3 regions of the Angustibacter sp. Root456 genome follow, and region 2 is predicted to be linked to each of the others. Evidence: riboswitches for the same ligand, from Rfam matches in the RefSeq annotation. Region 2 holds a riboswitch; each other region holds the start of a gene.
The links. Region 2 has a riboswitch for S-adenosylmethionine ahead of ASD06_RS10460 (aminotransferase class V-fold PLP-dependent enzyme). Riboswitches for the same ligand answer to the same signal wherever they lie in the genome.
Positions count from the first base shown of each region.

Region 1 (5,433 bases), on a different contig from region 2:
ACCGCCCAGGATGTCGGCGCGAGGGGGCGTCGTGCGGCGCAGCCGGAGCTTCTCGCCGTCGCGCAGATCAGGGTGCACGAGCTGCTGCGACGCCGGCACGCGCCAGGCGTCGGCGTCGTGCGTCAGTGTGAGCGGCAGCTCGTATGACCACTCGACGTCACCGCCGAGCGTGCGGGTCACGGCGATGACGGCGCGCGCTGAGTCACCGTCGCGCGTCGTCGAGGTCACCTTCGCGGACGTCGGCCGCGTGGCCAGGTTGCCGACCGCCGTCGCGTAGGCCTTCTGCGCGGCCGCACCATCGGTGCCGGCGAACGCGACGCCGCTGACGTCGTTCTTCGCCAGAGCAGCCGCGACCTGGGCCGCGGCCGCCCGGGCCGCGTCGTCAGCGGCCCGCTGCTGCTGCTGACGCCAGATCAGTCCCCCACCGGCCACCAACGCCACGACGACGACGGCAGCGAGCACCCAGATCAACGGTCGGTTTCGACGCATTGGTCCATCCAACACCGAAGGACCCACAGCCGAGGCCGTGGGTCCTTCGGGTCGTGTGCAGGTGCTGCGAAGGTGAAGACCGGTGAAGACCGCTCGGGTCAGACCAGGCCGAGGCGCGCCTTGAGGCCGTCGAGCTCGGTCCAGAGCGTCGTCGGCAGGTTGTCGCCGAACTTCTCGAACCACTCCTGGATCTGCGGGATCTCGGCCTTCCACTCCTCGGTGTCGACCGTGAGGCAGGTGGCGAGCTCCTCGGCGCTCATGTCGAGGCCCTCGGTGTCGAGCGACTCGGCGGTCGGCACGTGGCCGATCGGCGTCTCGACGGCGGCAGCGCGGCCCTCGATGCGCTCGATCGCCCACTTGAGCACGCGCGCGTTCTCGGCGAAGCCGGGCCACACGAAGTGGCCGTCGGCGTCGCGGCGGAACCAGTTGACGTAGAAGATCTTCGGCAGCTTGGTGGCGTCAGCGCTCTTGCCGACGTCGAGCCAGTGCTGGAAGTAGTCGCCGGCGTTGTAGCCGATGAACGGCAGCATGGCCATGGGGTCGCGGCGCACGACACCGACCTGGCCGGTCGCCGCCGCGGTGGTCTCCGACGACAGCGTGGCGCCCATGAACGTCCCGTGCACCCAGTCGCGCGCCTCGGTGACGAGCGGGATGGTCGAGGCCCGGCGTCCGCCGAAAAAGATGGCCGAGATCGGCACGCCCTTGGGGTCGTCGTACTCGGGCGCCAGGATCGGGCACTGGTTGATCGGCGTGCAGTAGCGGCTGTTGGGGTGGCTCGACAGCTCGCCCGACTCCGGCGTCCACTCCTCGTGCTTCCACGACGTCGCGTGGGCCGGCTGGTTCTCCATGCCCTCCCACCAGATGTCGCCGTCGTCGGTGAGGGCGACGTTGGTGAAGATGGAGTTGCCGCGCTCGAGGGTGCGCATGGCGTTGGGGTTGGTCTTCTCGTTGGTGCCCGGGGCGACGCCGAAGAAGCCGAACTCGGGGTTGACGGCGTAGAGGCGGCCGTCCTCACCGAAGCGCATCCAGGCGATGTCGTCGCCGAGGGTCTCGACCTTCCAGCCGGGGATGCTCGGCTCGAGCATGGCCAGGTTGGTCTTGCCGCAGGCGCTCGGGAAGGCCGCCGCGACGTAGTAGGTCTGCTGCTCGGGGCTGGTGAGCTTGAGGATCAGCATGTGCTCGGCGAGCCAGCCCTCGTCGCGCGCCATGACGCTGGCGATGCGCAGGCTGTAGCACTTCTTGCCGAGCAGGGCGTTGCCGCCGTAGCCGGAGCCGTAGCTCCAGATCATCCGCTCCTCGGGGAACTGCACGATGTACTTGGTGTCGCTGCACGGCCACGCGACGTCGGCCTGGCCGGGCTCGAGCGGAGCGCCCACGGAGTGCAGGGCCGGCACGAAGTCGGCGTCGAGCTCCTCGATGCGACGCAGCACGCTCGTGCCCATGCGGGCCATGATCCGCATGGACGCGACGACGTAGGCGGAGTCGGTGATCTCGACGCCGAACATCGGCTGCTCGGCGTCCAGGTGGCCCATCACGAACGGGATGACGTACATCGTGCGGCCACGCATCGACCCGCGGTACAGGTCGGTCATGATGGCCTTCATCTCGTCCGGCGCCATCCAGTTGTTGGTGGGCCCGCAGTCCTTCTCGTCGACGCTGCAGATGAAGGTGCGGTCCTCGACGCGCGCGACGTCGGTGGGGTCGGAGGCGGCCCAGAACGAGTTCGGCTTCTTGTCGTCGTTCAGGCGCACGAAGGTGCCGGAGGCGACCAGGTCGTCGGTGACCTGCGCCCACTCCTCGTCCGAGCCGGTGCACCAGTGGATGCGGTCGGGCTGGGTCAGCTCGGCGACCTGCGACACCCAGGCCTGCAGCCGGGCGTGGGTGGTGGGTGCGGTCTCGGCCGGCGCAGCCGGCTCGACGCTCAGATCGCTCGTGGTGGAGGAGGTATCGGCAGTCATGGCGCTGGCTGTCCCTTCGCGCGGTCATCGTCGACCTGGTTCGACCGTCGGCTTCTCCAACGGTCACCTCGCGGATCGTCAAGGGCGATCCGTTGCAGAGGCTGCGTTGCCAAGCACCGTAGCCCCACATCTCACGTCGTGGTACGCCGAGAAGAGTGACCCGCTCGTGAAATCACTCACAAGCGCGGCGCTTCTTGCGGACTTCTTGCGGCGTCTTGCGGCGTCCTTGCGAGATCCGGCAGGGGCGTTGTGTGAGAGCGCGTCCACGCTGGCGCCCGGTGGGGGGTGCCTTGGTGGTGCCTCCGCGGCTCAGGCCGCGGCCGGCTGGCGGAAAGCGGTTGGGCTGGCGGAAGGGGGTTTGGGTGGCAGCAGGGGGGGTGGGCCTCGATTTCAGGGGCACGCGCGGTGTCCGCTACTATCGACGCGGCCAGTTGGCCGGGCGCCCGTAGCTCAACGGATAGAGCATCTGACTACGGATCAGAAGGTTAGGGGTTCGAATCCCTTCGGGCGCGCGCAGTTGAGACAGCATCACCCAGCAGCCCCGGAGATGTCCGGGGCTGCTGTCGTTTCCGGGTTCTGCGGCTCCCCCAGCGCCCGCCGTCCCACGTGGTGGACCGTTCGCCGACGTCCTTGCGCCCCGCCCGCGGCGCTGCCTAGCCTCCTGATCACGGTCATGAGCGCCAGCGCCAAGCCCCGGCTCGCTGGCCGGCAACCCTCCTGCGCGGCGGGGTGCTCCGGGTGAGGACCAGGCGACGACGGACGCCCCGTCGCCGCAAGCGCGGACTCCGCACAGGGTCCTGATGAGAAGGGGAACCGTGGCCGGATCCCGCACCGCAGGCTCGGCGCACGCCGCCCTGGTTCTGGTGTCGCGTCGCCACGTCGACCTCCAGCGCGTGTCCAGCGCCACCTGTTGCTGCTGAGCGGCCAGCTCTAGCACTCCCTCGACGCCGCTCGTCGGCGTCCCCATCTCGACGTGCCCTCATGCCCGCACGCCGCCCCGTGGCGGTGGGCCGAGCCGGCGCGCGTCCCCGTGCTCCCGAGGAGAGACGTTGACTGCCACCCCACTGCGGGCGAGATCGGCCCTGAGCCACCTCGACCTGCTCGAGTCCGAGGCCGTGCACATCCTGCGCGAGGTCGCAGGTGAGCTCGACCGCCCCGTGCTGCTGTTCTCCGGCGGCAAGGACTCGATCGTCATGTTGCACCTGGCCGCCAAGGCGTTCTGGCCCGGGCGCATCCCCTTCCCGGTGATGCACGTCGACACCGGGCACAACTTCGAGGAGGTCATCGCGTTCCGCGACCGCCGGGTCGGCGAGCTCGGCGTCCGGCTGGTCGTCGCGAGCGTCGAGGACTCCATCGCTCGCGGTCGAGTGCACGAGCGGCCGGGCGGCAGCCGCAACCCGTTGCAGACCGTCACGCTGCTCGATGCCATCGCCGAGCACCGCTTCGACGCCGTCTTCGGCGGTGCGAGACGCGACGAGGAGAAGGCGCGCGCGAAAGAGCGCGTGTTCAGCCTGCGTGATGAGCTCGGCCAGTGGGACCCCCGCGCGCAGCGGCCCGAGCTGTGGGACCTCTACAACGGCCGCCACCGCCCGGGTGAGCACGTGCGGGTCTTCCCGCTGTCGAACTGGACCGAGCTCGACGTGTGGGAGTACATCGAGCGCGAGCGGCTGGAGGTGCCGTCGCTCTACTTCGCCCACGAGCGGGCGGTGTTCCGCCGCGAGGGCATGTGGCTCGCCGACTCACCTCACCTGCCGCGCCGGGCCGGCGAGGTGCTGGAGCAGCGCAGGGTGCGCTACCGCACCATCGGCGACGTCACCTGCACCGGCGCGGTGGAGTCGAGGGCTCGCACGGTGGCCGAGGTCGTGGCCGAGGTCGCCGTCACGCGCGTCACCGAGCGGGGGGCCACTCGCGCAGACGACCGGGCCGGTGAGGCCGCCATGGAGGACCGCAAGCGCGAGGGGTACTTCTGATGACCAGCACGCTGCTGCGCGTCGCCACCGCCGGCTCGGTAGACGACGGCAAGTCCACGCTGCTCGGCCGGCTCCTGCACGACGCCAAGGGCGTGCTGGAGGACCAGCTCGCGTCGGTGGCCGACGCGAGCGAGCGCCGAGGCACCGAGCTCGACCTGTCGCTGCTCACCGACGGCCTGCGAGCCGAGCGGGAGCAGGGCATCACGATCGACGTCGCCTACCGGTACTTCGCGACGCCGGCCCGCACCTTCGTCCTCGCGGACACGCCAGGGCACGTGCAGTACACGCGCAACATGGTCACCGGTGCCTCCACGGCCGACGTCGCGGTCGTGCTGGTGGACGTCCGGCACGGCATCAGCGAGCAGTCACGCCGGCACGCGGCGGTGGCGGCGCTGCTGCGCGTCCCGCACGTGGTGCTGGTGGTCAACAAGATGGACCTCGTCGGGTGGAGCGAGGCGGCCTTCGAGCGGGTGGTCCGTGAGTTCCGTTCGCACGTCACGGGTCTGGGCTTCGATGACGTGCTGGCCGTGCCGGTGTCGGCCCTGCACGGTGACAACGTCGTGCACCGCTCGGTCCGGGCGCCGTGGTATGTCGGACCAACCGTGCTGGAGCACCTCGAGCAGGTCGAGGCAGCGGCGACGGTGCCGGTGAGCGGGCTGCGCTTCGCGGTGCAGTACGTCGTGCGGGCGGCCGACCGCGACTACCGCGGGTACGCCGGCCGCGTCGCCGGCGGCACCGTGAGCCCCGGCGACGACGTCGTCGTCCTCCCCTCGGGGGTGCGCACGACCGTGGCGGCCGTCGAGACGTACGACGGACCCGTCGGCCGTGGGGTGGAGGGCCAGTCCGTGGTGGTGCGCCTCGCCGACGACGTCGACGTGAGCCGCGGGTGCGTCATCGCCGATGTCGACGACGCACCGCCGGTCGTGCGGCAGCTGGAGGCCACGGTCTGCTGGCTGGCCGAGCAGCCCCTGGTGCCCGGGCGCTACCTGCTCAAGCACGGGACCCGCACCACCCGC
Region 1 is NZ_LMER01000020.1:235,765-241,197, reverse strand. It holds gene ASD06_RS15870 (penicillin-binding transpeptidase domain-containing protein) at 1-489, opposite strand, end outside; gene ASD06_RS15865 (phosphoenolpyruvate carboxykinase (GTP)) at 588-2,447, opposite strand; tRNA gene ASD06_RS15860 (tRNA-Arg) at 2,887-2,959, shown strand; SAM riboswitch class IV at 3,117-3,232, shown strand; gene ASD06_RS20060 (putative leader peptide) at 3,248-3,367, shown strand; gene cysD (sulfate adenylyltransferase subunit CysD) at 3,497-4,417, shown strand; gene ASD06_RS15850 (sulfate adenylyltransferase subunit 1) at 4,417-5,433, shown strand, end outside.
Region 1: another riboswitch for S-adenosylmethionine. It lies ahead of ASD06_RS20060 (putative leader peptide); the one in region 2 lies ahead of ASD06_RS10460 (aminotransferase class V-fold PLP-dependent enzyme).

Region 2 (5,433 bases):
GATCGACCTGCGCGAGCCCGACCCGCCGGTGCACCTCGTCGAGGACTCCAGCACCGGCTGGGACGACACGGTGGTGCAGGCGCGCAGCGTCGGTGAGCTGGTGCGGCGGCTGGAGCAGGGCGACTTCCAGGTCGTCGGCTGAGCCGTGGACGTCGTCACCGGCCACGACCCGCGCCGCTTCGCCGAGCGGGTGCGGGGCTTCCTGGCTGAACGGCCGGCGCGGCACAGCGTCATCCTCACCCGCCTCGCGCGGGCCCTGGCCGGTGAGCGGGCGGAGCCGCCGCAGAGCGAGCTGTGGTGGTGGGTCGAGCAGCCGGACGGTGAGGTGGTGGGCGCGCTCATGCAGACGCCGCCCCATGGCGCCTACCTCACCGCGGACGACGACGCTGTCGTGCGCGCGCTGGCCCGCGCCGCGTGGGTGGCTCGTCCCGACCTGCGCTCGGTGGGTGGACCGGACCCCAGCGGCCAGGTCTTCGCCGACGAGTGGGTGCGGCGCGGCGGGCCGTCCGCCGAGGTCGTCATGCGCCAGCGGCTGCTGCAGGTCGACGAGCTCGTCGAGCCACCCGCCCCGCCTGGGCGACACCGCCTCGCTGGGCCTGCCGACGTCCCGTTGCTGCGGGGCTGGGGGGAGGCGTTCACCGACGAGGCGACGCCCGGGGGCGCCCGTATCGACCACGTCACTGCGCGCGTCGCGGCCGGTCTGCTGCACGTCTGGGAGGTCGACGGTCGTCCCGTGTCGATGGCCGCGGTGACCCTGCCGGAGGCCGGGGTCGCGCGCGTGCAGCTGGTCTACACGCCACCGCAGGAGCGCGGCCGGGGGTACGCAGCGGCGTGCGTCGCCGCCGTCACTCGCGAGCAGCTGGCCGAGCCCGGGCGCACGTGCATGCTCTACACCGACGCGGCCAACCCGACGTCCAACGCGGTGTACGAGCGGTTGGGGTACCGCGTGATCGGGACGGCCACGGACCTCGCCTTTGCCGCTACCATCGACGCGTGAGCTGCACCCTGACGCGCCAGTGGTGGCTGCCGTAATCGGCGGCCGCTGACGCATTCCCTCATGGCCGCCGTCCGGCGGCCAGGTCAGCTCGGCATCTCGCGCTCATCTCGCTCGCTGCGGCGGCGGTCGTCCCACTCGACGACTGGAGCCCGACATGACCACCTTCGCTGCCTCGACCCTCACGACGCCTTCCACCACCTCGCTGCTCGCGGACCGCGCGGACGTCCTCGAGGCGCCCGACCGCTACCGCGTGCTCACCGGCGACCGGCCCACCGGCCCGCTGCACCTCGGTCACTACCTCGGCACGCTGCGCGAGCGCGTGCGCCTGCAGGACGCCGGAGTGCAGACGTTCGTCGTCATCGCCGACTACCAGGTCGTCACCGACCGCAGCGACACCAGCGAGGTGGCGGCGAACGTCCGCGAGCTGGTGCTCGACTACCTCGCGGTTGGCCTGGACCCCTTGCGCACCAGCGTCTTCCGGCACAGCGCCGTGCCCGAGATCGGTCAGCTGATGCTGCCGCTGCTGTCGACGGCGACCCTGGCCGAGCTGCAGCGCAACCCCACGGTGAAGGCCGAGGCCGGGCACGCCGGGCCCCTCAGCGCGCTGATGCTCACCTACCCGGTGCACCAGGCCGCCGACATCCTCGCGGTGGGCGGCACGCTCGTGCCGGTGGGCGACGACCAGCTGCCGCACCTGGAGCAGACGCGGGTCGCGGCCCGTCGGGTCAACGAGCGCTACGGCCGCGGCGCGAGCGTCCTGACGCCACCGCAGGCGCTGCTCACCGAGGCGCCGCGGCTGCTCGGCACGGACGGGCAGAAGATGTCCAAGAGCCGGGGCAACGCGATCGCGCTGGGCGCCAGTGAGGACGACACGGCGCGCCTCGTGCGGTCGGCGGTCACCGACTCCGAGCGGGAGATCACCTACGAGCCGCAGCGCCGTCCCGAGGTGTCGAGCCTGGTGCTGATGGCCGCGCTGTGCTCCGGCCGCACGCCGCAGGACGTCGCGTCCGAGGTCGGCAGCGGCGCGGCGCGGTTGAAAGCCGTGGTGGCCGAGGCGGTGAACGAGCACCTGCGGCCGATCAGGGCCCGGCGGCGTGAGCTCGAACGCCAGCCGGACGTCGTCGACGCCGTGCTCGCTGCCGGCCTGGAGCGGGCGCGTCCCCTGGCCGCTGCGACGCTGGCGCGCGTGCACGAGGCGATGGGTCTGACGTGAGCAGATCTCGCACTGCGAGACGCGGGGTCTCGACGCTTGGGCGTCGGCGCGGCCTGCCGATACGGTCGGCAGAGGTCATGAGCGCCAGCGCGAAGCCCCGGCTCGCTGGCCGGCAACCCTCCACCGCGGTGGGGTGCCCCGGGTGACGACCTGGCGTCGGCGAGGTGTCGGCGCAAGCGCGGGCTCCGGCGACGGCAGGGGTCCCAGACCCTCTGGAGTACCTGATGTCCAGTCCCATCGTCATCGAAGACCCCCGGGCCGCAACGGTTTCGGCGTCCTGCGACCAGCCCCTGCTCACCGTCGTCGGCGGTGACCTGCCGGTGCCGCTGCTCGACGGCTCGTGGAGGCGCTACGCGAACCTCGACTACGCCGCCAGCGCTCCGGCCCTGGCGGCCGTGGCCGAGCACGTGGAGCAGGTGCTGCCCTACTACGCCAGCGTCCACCGGGGGGCCGGGTACGCCTCGCAGGTGTCGACGGCGCTGCTCGAGGACGCTCGCGCTGCCGTGGGGGAGTTCGTGGGTGCCCGACCGGGCGACGTCGTCGTGTTCACGCGCAACACCACGGACGCGCTCAACCTGCTGGCGGGCTGCGTGCCGGCCTGGGGTGACGTGGTGTTCCTCGACCTCGAGCACCACGCGAACCTGCTGCCGTGGCAGCGGTTGCCGCACCGCTGCGTCGCCGTCGAGCGGACCGTCGACGCCACGCTGGCCGCACTCGACGACGCCTTGGCGGCGCAGCCGGCGGCGCTGCTCGCCATCACCGGCGCGTCGAACGTCACTGGTGAGGAGCTGCCGGTCGAGCGCATCGTGCGCCTCGCTCATCGCCGCGGGGCTCGCGTGGTCGTGGACGCCGCCCAGCTGGCGCCGCATCGCGCGATCGACCTCGAAGCGACCGGCGTCGACTACGTCGCCTTCAGCGGCCACAAGCTGTACGCGCCGTACGGCTGCGGGGTGCTCGTCGGACGACGCGACTGGCTCGACCTGGCGCAGCCGTACCTCGCAGGCGGGGGAGCCGTGCGCGAGGTGACGGTCGACTCGACCCGCTGGGCGCCCGTTCCGGCCCGGCACGAGGGCGGGACCCCGAACGTCCTCGGCGCGGTGGCGCTGGCCCGCGCGTGCCGCGAGCTGCGGGCGCTGCCCGAGGGGGCGCTCGAGGTGCACGAGGCGGCGCTGCGCGGTCGGCTCGTCGACGGGCTGAGCGCGGTGCCCGGCGTCGGGCTGCACCGGGTGTTCGACGACGCGCCCTCGTCGATCGGGGTCGTCACCTTCACGGTCGACGGCCACGACCCCGGCCTGGTCGCGGCGTACCTGTCGGCCGAGCACGGCATCGGCGTGCGCGACGGGCGCTTCTGCGCCCACCCGCTGCTCGCCCGGCTCGGGCTGGATGCGGCCGTACGGGCGAGCGTTGGCGTCGGCTCGCGGGCTGAGGACGTCGACCGCCTCGTCGCGGGGGTCGCGGCCCTGGTGCGGCGGGGAACCGGCGCCGAGTACGCGCTCGTCGACGGGCGCTGGCAGCCGGTGTGCGACGTCCGGCCGCTGCCGGAGTGGGTTGCGCCGTCAGCGGCCGGCTCCTCGCCCTGCGGCGGCTGAGCGCCGTCGGGTCGGGGGTCGACGTCAGTCGCGCCCGATGCGCAGCGCCGCCAGCAAAGCGGTGCGCGCGAGGACGTGCGGAGGAGGTGGCAGGTGCGCGAGATCGCACCACTTCAGGCCGTCGTGCTCCTCGGGGGCGGTGTTCGCGGGGGTGCCCTGCCACTCGCGCACGAGCCAGGCGCTGAGCACCGCTGGGTCAGCGGCGGGGCCGACGCTCAGCCGGGTGAGGTGCGTCGCCGAGGCCGTCGCCACCTGCACCCCGAGCTCCTCGTGCAGCTCTCGGCTGAGCGCGTCGAGCTCTGACTCACCCGCCTCCATGGCGCCACCCGGCAGGTCCCAGAGGTCGGGGTAGGCGTGCTTGTCCGGGCGACGGTGCACGAGCAGCACCTGACCGTCCCGGACCAAGGCGCCGACCACCACCACCGTGTGCACTCGCGGATCAGAGCACAGCGCGATGCACCGGTCAAAGCAGACCGCGCACAGCCTCGACGACGGCGTCGGGCCGCTCGTCCGGGATCCAGTGCGAACCAGGCAAGGCCACGTGCTCGTACGGCGCGTCGACCCACTCCGCACACTCCTCGACGGCTCGCCGTCCGACGGCGAGGTCGTGGTCGGCCGAGAGGTAGACGGTCGGCACGCGCACCGGCGGGACGGCGGCGAACTGGGCGTCCATCGCGGCGTACCAGGCGAGGGGGCCGCGCAGCCGACCTGGCTCGAGCATCGGAGCGACGTAGCCGTCGACCACGTCCTTGCTCAGCGTCGAGCCGGAGAAGAACGCCCTCAGCCGGCGGCCGTCGTCGTCGAGCAGGACGCGTTCGGCGCGCTCGACGTCGCTCAGCAACCGCATGTACGCCGAACGCTCCTTCTGCTCGGCGTCCGACCGCAGCGCAGCGCCGAACGCGCCTGGGTGCGGCACCGACGCCGCGACGAGGCCGCGCACGCGCTGTGGGTGGTAGGCGGCCAAAGCCCAGGCCACCGCTGCGCCCCAGTCGTGCCCGACGACGAGCACCGCCTCACCCGCGGTCGTCGCGTCGAGCACCGCGACCGCGTCAGCCACCAGCTGGTCGAGGCGGTACGCGTCGATCGCGGTGGGCTGGGGGAGCGGGGAGTAGCCGCGCTGGTCGACGGTGACGCAGCGCAGGCCGAGCTCGCGGACACCGGGCAGGACGCCGTCCCACAGCGAAGCGTTCTGCGGGAAGCCGTGCAGCAGGAGGGCCGTCCCGTGGGCGGCCGCGTCGTCGTCCACGACGGCTCGCAGGTCGAACGCCTCGGCGCCGTGGCGGCGCTCGACCGAGATGACGGACACCACTCAGGTCTACCGCACGTCCTGGTGAGATAGGACCTGCGGACGCGGTTTGCGCGGGGCTACGATCCGAGACGATGACCGACTCCGAGCCGCACCCTGAGATGCACCTGCCCGCTGCCGTCGAGCGCCTTCGCGCGCAGTACCGCGCCTTGCCCTCGGGGCAGCCGGTGCGGTTGGCGAAGACGACGAGCAACCTGTTCCGGCCACGCGAACGTGGTGCGCGAGCGGGGCTCGACGTGTCGGGTCTCGACGAGGTGTTCTCCGTCGACCCCGTGGCGCGCACCGCCTACGTCGGGGGCATGACGACGTACGAGCACCTGGTCGACGC
Region 2 is NZ_LMER01000016.1:110,914-116,346, forward strand. It holds gene ASD06_RS10445 (hypothetical protein) at 1-142, shown strand, start outside; gene ASD06_RS10450 (GNAT family N-acetyltransferase) at 146-997, shown strand; gene trpS (tryptophan--tRNA ligase) at 1,152-2,210, shown strand; SAM riboswitch class IV at 2,284-2,395, shown strand; gene ASD06_RS10460 (aminotransferase class V-fold PLP-dependent enzyme) at 2,435-3,799, shown strand; gene ASD06_RS10465 (NUDIX domain-containing protein) at 3,824-4,231, opposite strand; gene ASD06_RS10470 (alpha/beta hydrolase) at 4,263-5,105, opposite strand; gene ASD06_RS10475 (FAD-binding oxidoreductase) at 5,180-5,433, shown strand, end outside.

Region 3 (5,433 bases), on a different contig from region 2:
GAGCCGCACCTCGGCCTCGACCTGGTCGCGCACCGTGATGAACGGGAAACGCGAACCCCACGCCCGACCGTCCGGCGCCGCGGACGACGGCCCCGTGGTGCCCTGGCATCCGCCCAGGACGTTCGGCGCCACCACGAACCAGCGGTCGGTGTCGAGGGGGCGGCCCGGACCGACGAGCGCGTCCCACCAGCCCGGCGTCGGGTGGCCGGGGCCGGCCGGGCCAGCCACGTGGCTGTCACCGGTGAGCGCGTGCAGCACCAACACCGCGTTGTCGCGCGCCGCGTTCAGCGTGCCCCAGGTCTCGTACGCCACCTCGACGTCCGGCAGGGCGCCACGTGCCTCGAGCGTGATGGTGCCGACGCCGACGGTGCGTCGTCGACCCACGGGGTCGCCTGCTCGCCAGCCGGGCACCTGCTCAGGCCTCCTTGGCTGCGCGAAAGCCCGCCTCGAGGTCGGCCAGGATGTCGTCGATGTGCTCCAGGCCCACGGCCAGGCGCACCAGACCCGGCGTGACACCGCTCGCGCGCTGCTCGTCCGGCGACAGCTGGCTGTGCGTCGTCGAGGCCGGGTGGATGACCAGGCTGCGCACGTCGCCGATGTTGGCGACGTGGCTGTGCAGCTCGAGCGCCTCGACGAACCGTTGACCGGCCGCGGCGCCGCCCTTGATCTCGAAGGCGAGCACGGCGCCGACACCCTGCGGGGCGTACTTGCGTCCACGCTCGTACCAGGGGCTGTTCGGCAGGCCCGCGTACGCGACGCTCTCGACCTCGTCGCGTCCTTCGAGCCAGCGGGCCACGGCCTGCGCGTTCTGGACGTGCCGTTCGACCCGCAGGCTGAGCGTCTCGACGCCCTGCGCGATGAGGAACGCGTTGAACGGCGAGACCGCCGCACCTAGGTCGCGCAGCAACTGCACCCGGGCCTTGAGGATGAAGGCGAGGTTCGCACCCAGCGGGCTGCCCACGCCGAGGTCGCGGGCGTAGACCAGACCGTGGTAGCTCGGGTCGGGCTGGTTGTAGTTGGGGAACCGGTCGGGGTACGCGGCGTAGTCGAAGCGGCCGCCGTCGACGATGACGCCGGCGATCGACGTCCCGTGGCCACCGAGGTACTTGGTGGCCGAGTGGATGACGACGTCGGCACCCCACTCCAGCGGCCGGATCAGGTAGGGCGTGGCGATCGTGTTGTCGACGACGAGTGGCACACCGAACTCGTGCGCCACTGCGGCGACCCCCTCGATGTCGAGGACGTCGGACCTCGGGTTCGACACCGTCTCGGCGAAGAACACCTTGGTGTTCGGCCGGATCGCAGCCTTCCAGGAGTCGAGGTCGTCGGGGTTCTCGACGAACGTCGTCTCGATGCCGAGCTTGGGGAACGTGTAGTGCAGGAGGTTGTACGTGCCGCCGTACAGGCTGGGGCTGGCCACCACGTGGTCGCCCGCCTCGGCGACGTTCAGCAGGGCGAGCGTCTCGGCGGACTGTCCGCTGGCCACCAGCAGGGCTCCGACGCCACCCTCGAGGCTGGCGATGCGCTGCTCCACCGCGTCGGTCGTGGGGTTCATCAGCCGCGTGTAGATGTTGCCGAACTCCTTGAGCCCGAACAGATTCGCGGCGTGCTCGCTGTTCTTGAAGACGTAGGACGTCGTCTGGTAGATCGGCAGTGCCCGCGCCCCCGTGGTGGGGTCCGCGGCCTGGCCGGCGTGGATCTGTCGGGTCTCGAAGGACCAACCGTTGCTCATGGTGTCTCCTGGGATCGGGCGCGCACGAGGGCGCCCGGTGGCTGCGGGCAGGTGCGAGGACGAACGAGGGTGCAGTCGCTCAGCCGGCGCGACGAATCGCGGGTGGAGGCGCGGGGCGGTCAGCCCCGGCGCGACCGGTGGATGGGTGAGCGACGGTCGAGGTCAGCGACGCATTCGACAGGTCACGGAGGGCTCCCAAGGTTCTGGGCCCGTCGGTGACGGACCCGCGCTTGCCCACACCTGCTGGTGTCGGCCAGGTCATCACCCGGGGCACCCCACCGCGGTTGGAGGGTTGCCGGCCAGCGAGCCGGGGCTTCGCGCTGGCACTCATGACCTGCGTCGAAAGTACCAGCGAGTGCCTCGCACGCCCAGCACGCGGGATCAGTCTCTCAGCATCCGAGACGCCGAGGCCTCCTCGCTCGGCCGCTCTCCCGCGCCGAACCGCCGAGTCGTCTGGACCCAGGCCGGTGGGATCGCTGCTCGCAGCAACTGCGCCAGGAGCACCGCCAGGCGGTAGTCGGGGTCGAGCGAGAGCGCCCGCTCCACGGCGGCGTTGGCGAGGGCGCCTTCGCCGGCGCCCCAGTACTGGGCGGCCAGCAACGTCAGCGGTGCGACCGCGAGCTGGCCGTCGGACATCACGGCGAGCTCGCGCAGCACCCTCGTGACCGGGTCGTCCTCGTGGTGCTCCGGTCGGCGGGGAGGGTGACTCCCGCCGCGACCCTCCGGCAGCCCCTCGAGCCAGGCTGAGCAGCGTTCGCAGAGCGCGTCGCGCAGCCCGATGTCGAGCATCCCGGCGACCAGCAGACCCGCTTCGTCGGCGTCCAGACGCAGGCTCGCGTCACCGCGGCTGCGGCTCACCGCGGCATCGAACAGGCCGGTCACCTCGCTCACCCACGCCCGCACGCCCTCCACCCCGCCGTCCTCGAGCGCAGCGCGCCGGGCCAGCTCGCGCTCGGCGACGCTCGCCACCGCTGCCGTGGTGAGGGGGCCGCGTGGCGCGACCCGGCTGACCAGGTCGTCGCGATCGGCGAGCGGCGCGCGGCCCTGCAGCACGAGCGTCGCCGCGGCCTGGGTCGATCGCACATCACTCACCGGCGTCCCGGCCTCCGGGCAGCACCTGGCCGACCGGCAGGTCATCGACCAGAAGCGCTCCCGGCCGACGTACACCGCCTCCTTGACCGGCACGCCGTCCTCGGCGAACCGCTGCTCGACCGCGTCGACCAGCACCTGACCGGGACGCAGCCGCGGCTGCCAGGGCGTGTCGTCGTAGACCAGCAGCGCCACCTGGCTCGGCTCGTCGCGCAGCACGCACGGCACCACCTCGGTGGCGAACTCCTCGGCCGCCGTCGTGCCGTCCGGCAGGTCGAAGCGGGCGGCCAGACCGCACCGCAGTCGAGGACCACGCAACGACAGGACGACGAGGCTGCGCCGGGGATGAAAGCCGAGGAGATAGGGCACGAGCGAGACGAGGTCACCCGGGCCGCTCACGGTGAGGACGGGCTGACTGGCAGAGGGGGAGGTGGTCATGGCGACCACTGTGGCCAGTGCCCACGACCGTGCGTCGGTGCCGGCGCCGGCACTGTGGACCGCCCGGCCCCTGTGGACGACGGCCTGTGGAGGACGAGCGGTGGTCCACAGGCCACGATGAGCGACTTGCGCCGCTCACCGGGTCAGCGCACGACCTGCCCGGGGACGACGTGCGGTCGCCGGCCGGCGGGCTCCGAACGCTCCCAACACAAGAACGCCTCGGTCTCGGCGAGCACGCGGCCAGCCACCCACGTGACGACGAACGCGTCGTCCGCGAGCCCGATCAGGGGGATGATCGCCTCGGGCACCAGGTCGACCGGCGACACCGCGTAGAGCACGCCGAGCGCCAGCAACCCGAGCTGACCGCGGGTCGTACCGCGGTAGCGGCCGGTCAGGGTCGCCACGACGAGCCGGGGCAGCGCGGCGAGGCGCTCACCGACCCCGGGCGCGCCATCGCGTCCGGCGCCCCGCAGGGCGCGGGCCAGCGCGACGAACGCCGTGGTCTTGCGCCACCGGGCCATGACTTCGCTCCTCACTCCCCGCCACCACGGCGGGGTCACCGTGCGCTTGGACGTTCCAGCGTCGCGCCAGGTTCCCGCTCAGCGGGCCGTGACCGCCTGCGGGAACTCGCGGCGGCCGCTCTCCGCGATCCGCCGCATGAGGTAGAGGTCGACGCCGGCGCCGACGACGCCACCGACCACGGGCACGCCCTTGCCGAAGCGCGAGAGGGCCGACTTGCCCACCTGGCTGACCAGACGGAAACCGATCCCCTTGTTGATCACCATGATCGCCGGCCCGGGCAGCCGCTGAGCCGCGAGGCTGGCCAGTCGCCCGCTCGTGCGGACGCCCGCCTTCGCGAGCAGGTCAGCGGCGTCCGCGCCCACCAAGGTGAGCATGACGGCCTCGCGCACGCCGGTCTGGCGCAGGTCGTAGCCGCGCAGGCTCGCGACCGACCCCACCATGCGCGTCGCCACCGCGTAGAAGCCCAGGATGTTGGCGGGCAGCGCGACCGGCAGGGTGACGAAACCACCGAGGCCGGTGACGAACCCACCGGCCGCCGCGAGCCGCAGGTGCGAGCGCACGACGGCGTCCACCGAACGCTCGGTGTCGCCGTGGTCGCTACGCGCCGAGTCGGCCACCTTCTGTGCCGAGTCGAACGGGCCACGACCGTCCAGGCCGACGTCGAGCAGCTGCTCGACGACCTTGCCGGCGTGGGCGGCCAGACCCTGGGGGTCGTCCTGACGTGCGTCGGGCACTGTTCCTCCTCGGTCGGCGTCCAGAGCCGCGGCAGCCGCTCCGGGTGTCGTAGCCACTGATCCTGCCTCGCCGTTCCGGCCACCGCACGGCGACGGGCCGGGGTCGAGGAGAAGCGAGGGCGCAGTGGGGGCTGTCGGTGGCGGCTGTCGGTGGCGGCGGACAGCATGAGGGGCGTGCTGCTCCAAGAGGTCGCCACCGCCAGCGCCGACGTCCGCTCGACCGGCGGGCGCCGTGCCAAGGTCGCGCGGCTCGCCGCGTGCCTGCGTGATGCGGCGGCCACGGGTGACGCGCACCTGGTCGCAGTGGTGTTCAGCTACCTCACCGGAGTTCTGCCACAACGACGCACCGGGCTGGGTCCGGCGGCGCTGCGTGAGGCGCCGCGGCCTTCGCCGGGCAGCGAGGCGGCGCTCACCGTGGAGCAGGTGGACGCCGCCTTCACCACGGCTGAGGCGCTCACCGGCGCGGGGTCGACCACCTCACGGCGCACGCTGCTGCACCAGCTGCTGGCCCACGCCACGGTGCAGGAGTGGCAGCTGCTCGCGGGGCTCGTCACCGGCGAGCTGCGTCAGGGGGCGCAGGAGGGCCTGCTGCTGGACGCACTGGCCGAGGCCGCCCAGGTGCCGGCACCGCTCGTGCGACGCGCGGTCACCGTGGCGGGTTCGGCGTCCGAGGTGGCCGTGGCTGCGCTCGTGGGCGACGCCGAGGCGCTGTCCCGGTTCACGCTGCGAGTGGGAACCCCGCTGGGCCCCATGCTCGCGCGGTCCGCTCCAGACGTCGCCACCGCCGTGCACCAGGTCAGTCCCGCCGCTGTGGAGTGGAAGCTCGACGGCAGCCGCGTGCAGGTGCACCGCGACGGTGACGACGTCCGCGTCTTCACCCGCAGCCTCGACGACATCACCTCGCGCGTGCCGGAGGTC
Region 3 is NZ_LMER01000014.1:7,839-13,271, reverse strand. It holds gene ASD06_RS05225 (homoserine O-acetyltransferase) at 1-384, opposite strand, end outside; gene ASD06_RS05220 (bifunctional o-acetylhomoserine/o-acetylserine sulfhydrylase) at 416-1,732, opposite strand; SAM riboswitch class IV at 1,954-2,067, opposite strand; gene ASD06_RS05215 (DUF4192 domain-containing protein) at 2,114-3,259, opposite strand; gene ASD06_RS05210 (YkvA family protein) at 3,403-3,780, opposite strand; gene ASD06_RS05205 (EcsC family protein) at 3,859-4,515, opposite strand; gene ASD06_RS05200 (ATP-dependent DNA ligase) at 4,681-5,433, shown strand, end outside.
Region 3: another riboswitch for S-adenosylmethionine. It lies ahead of ASD06_RS05220 (bifunctional o-acetylhomoserine/o-acetylserine sulfhydrylase); the one in region 2 lies ahead of ASD06_RS10460 (aminotransferase class V-fold PLP-dependent enzyme).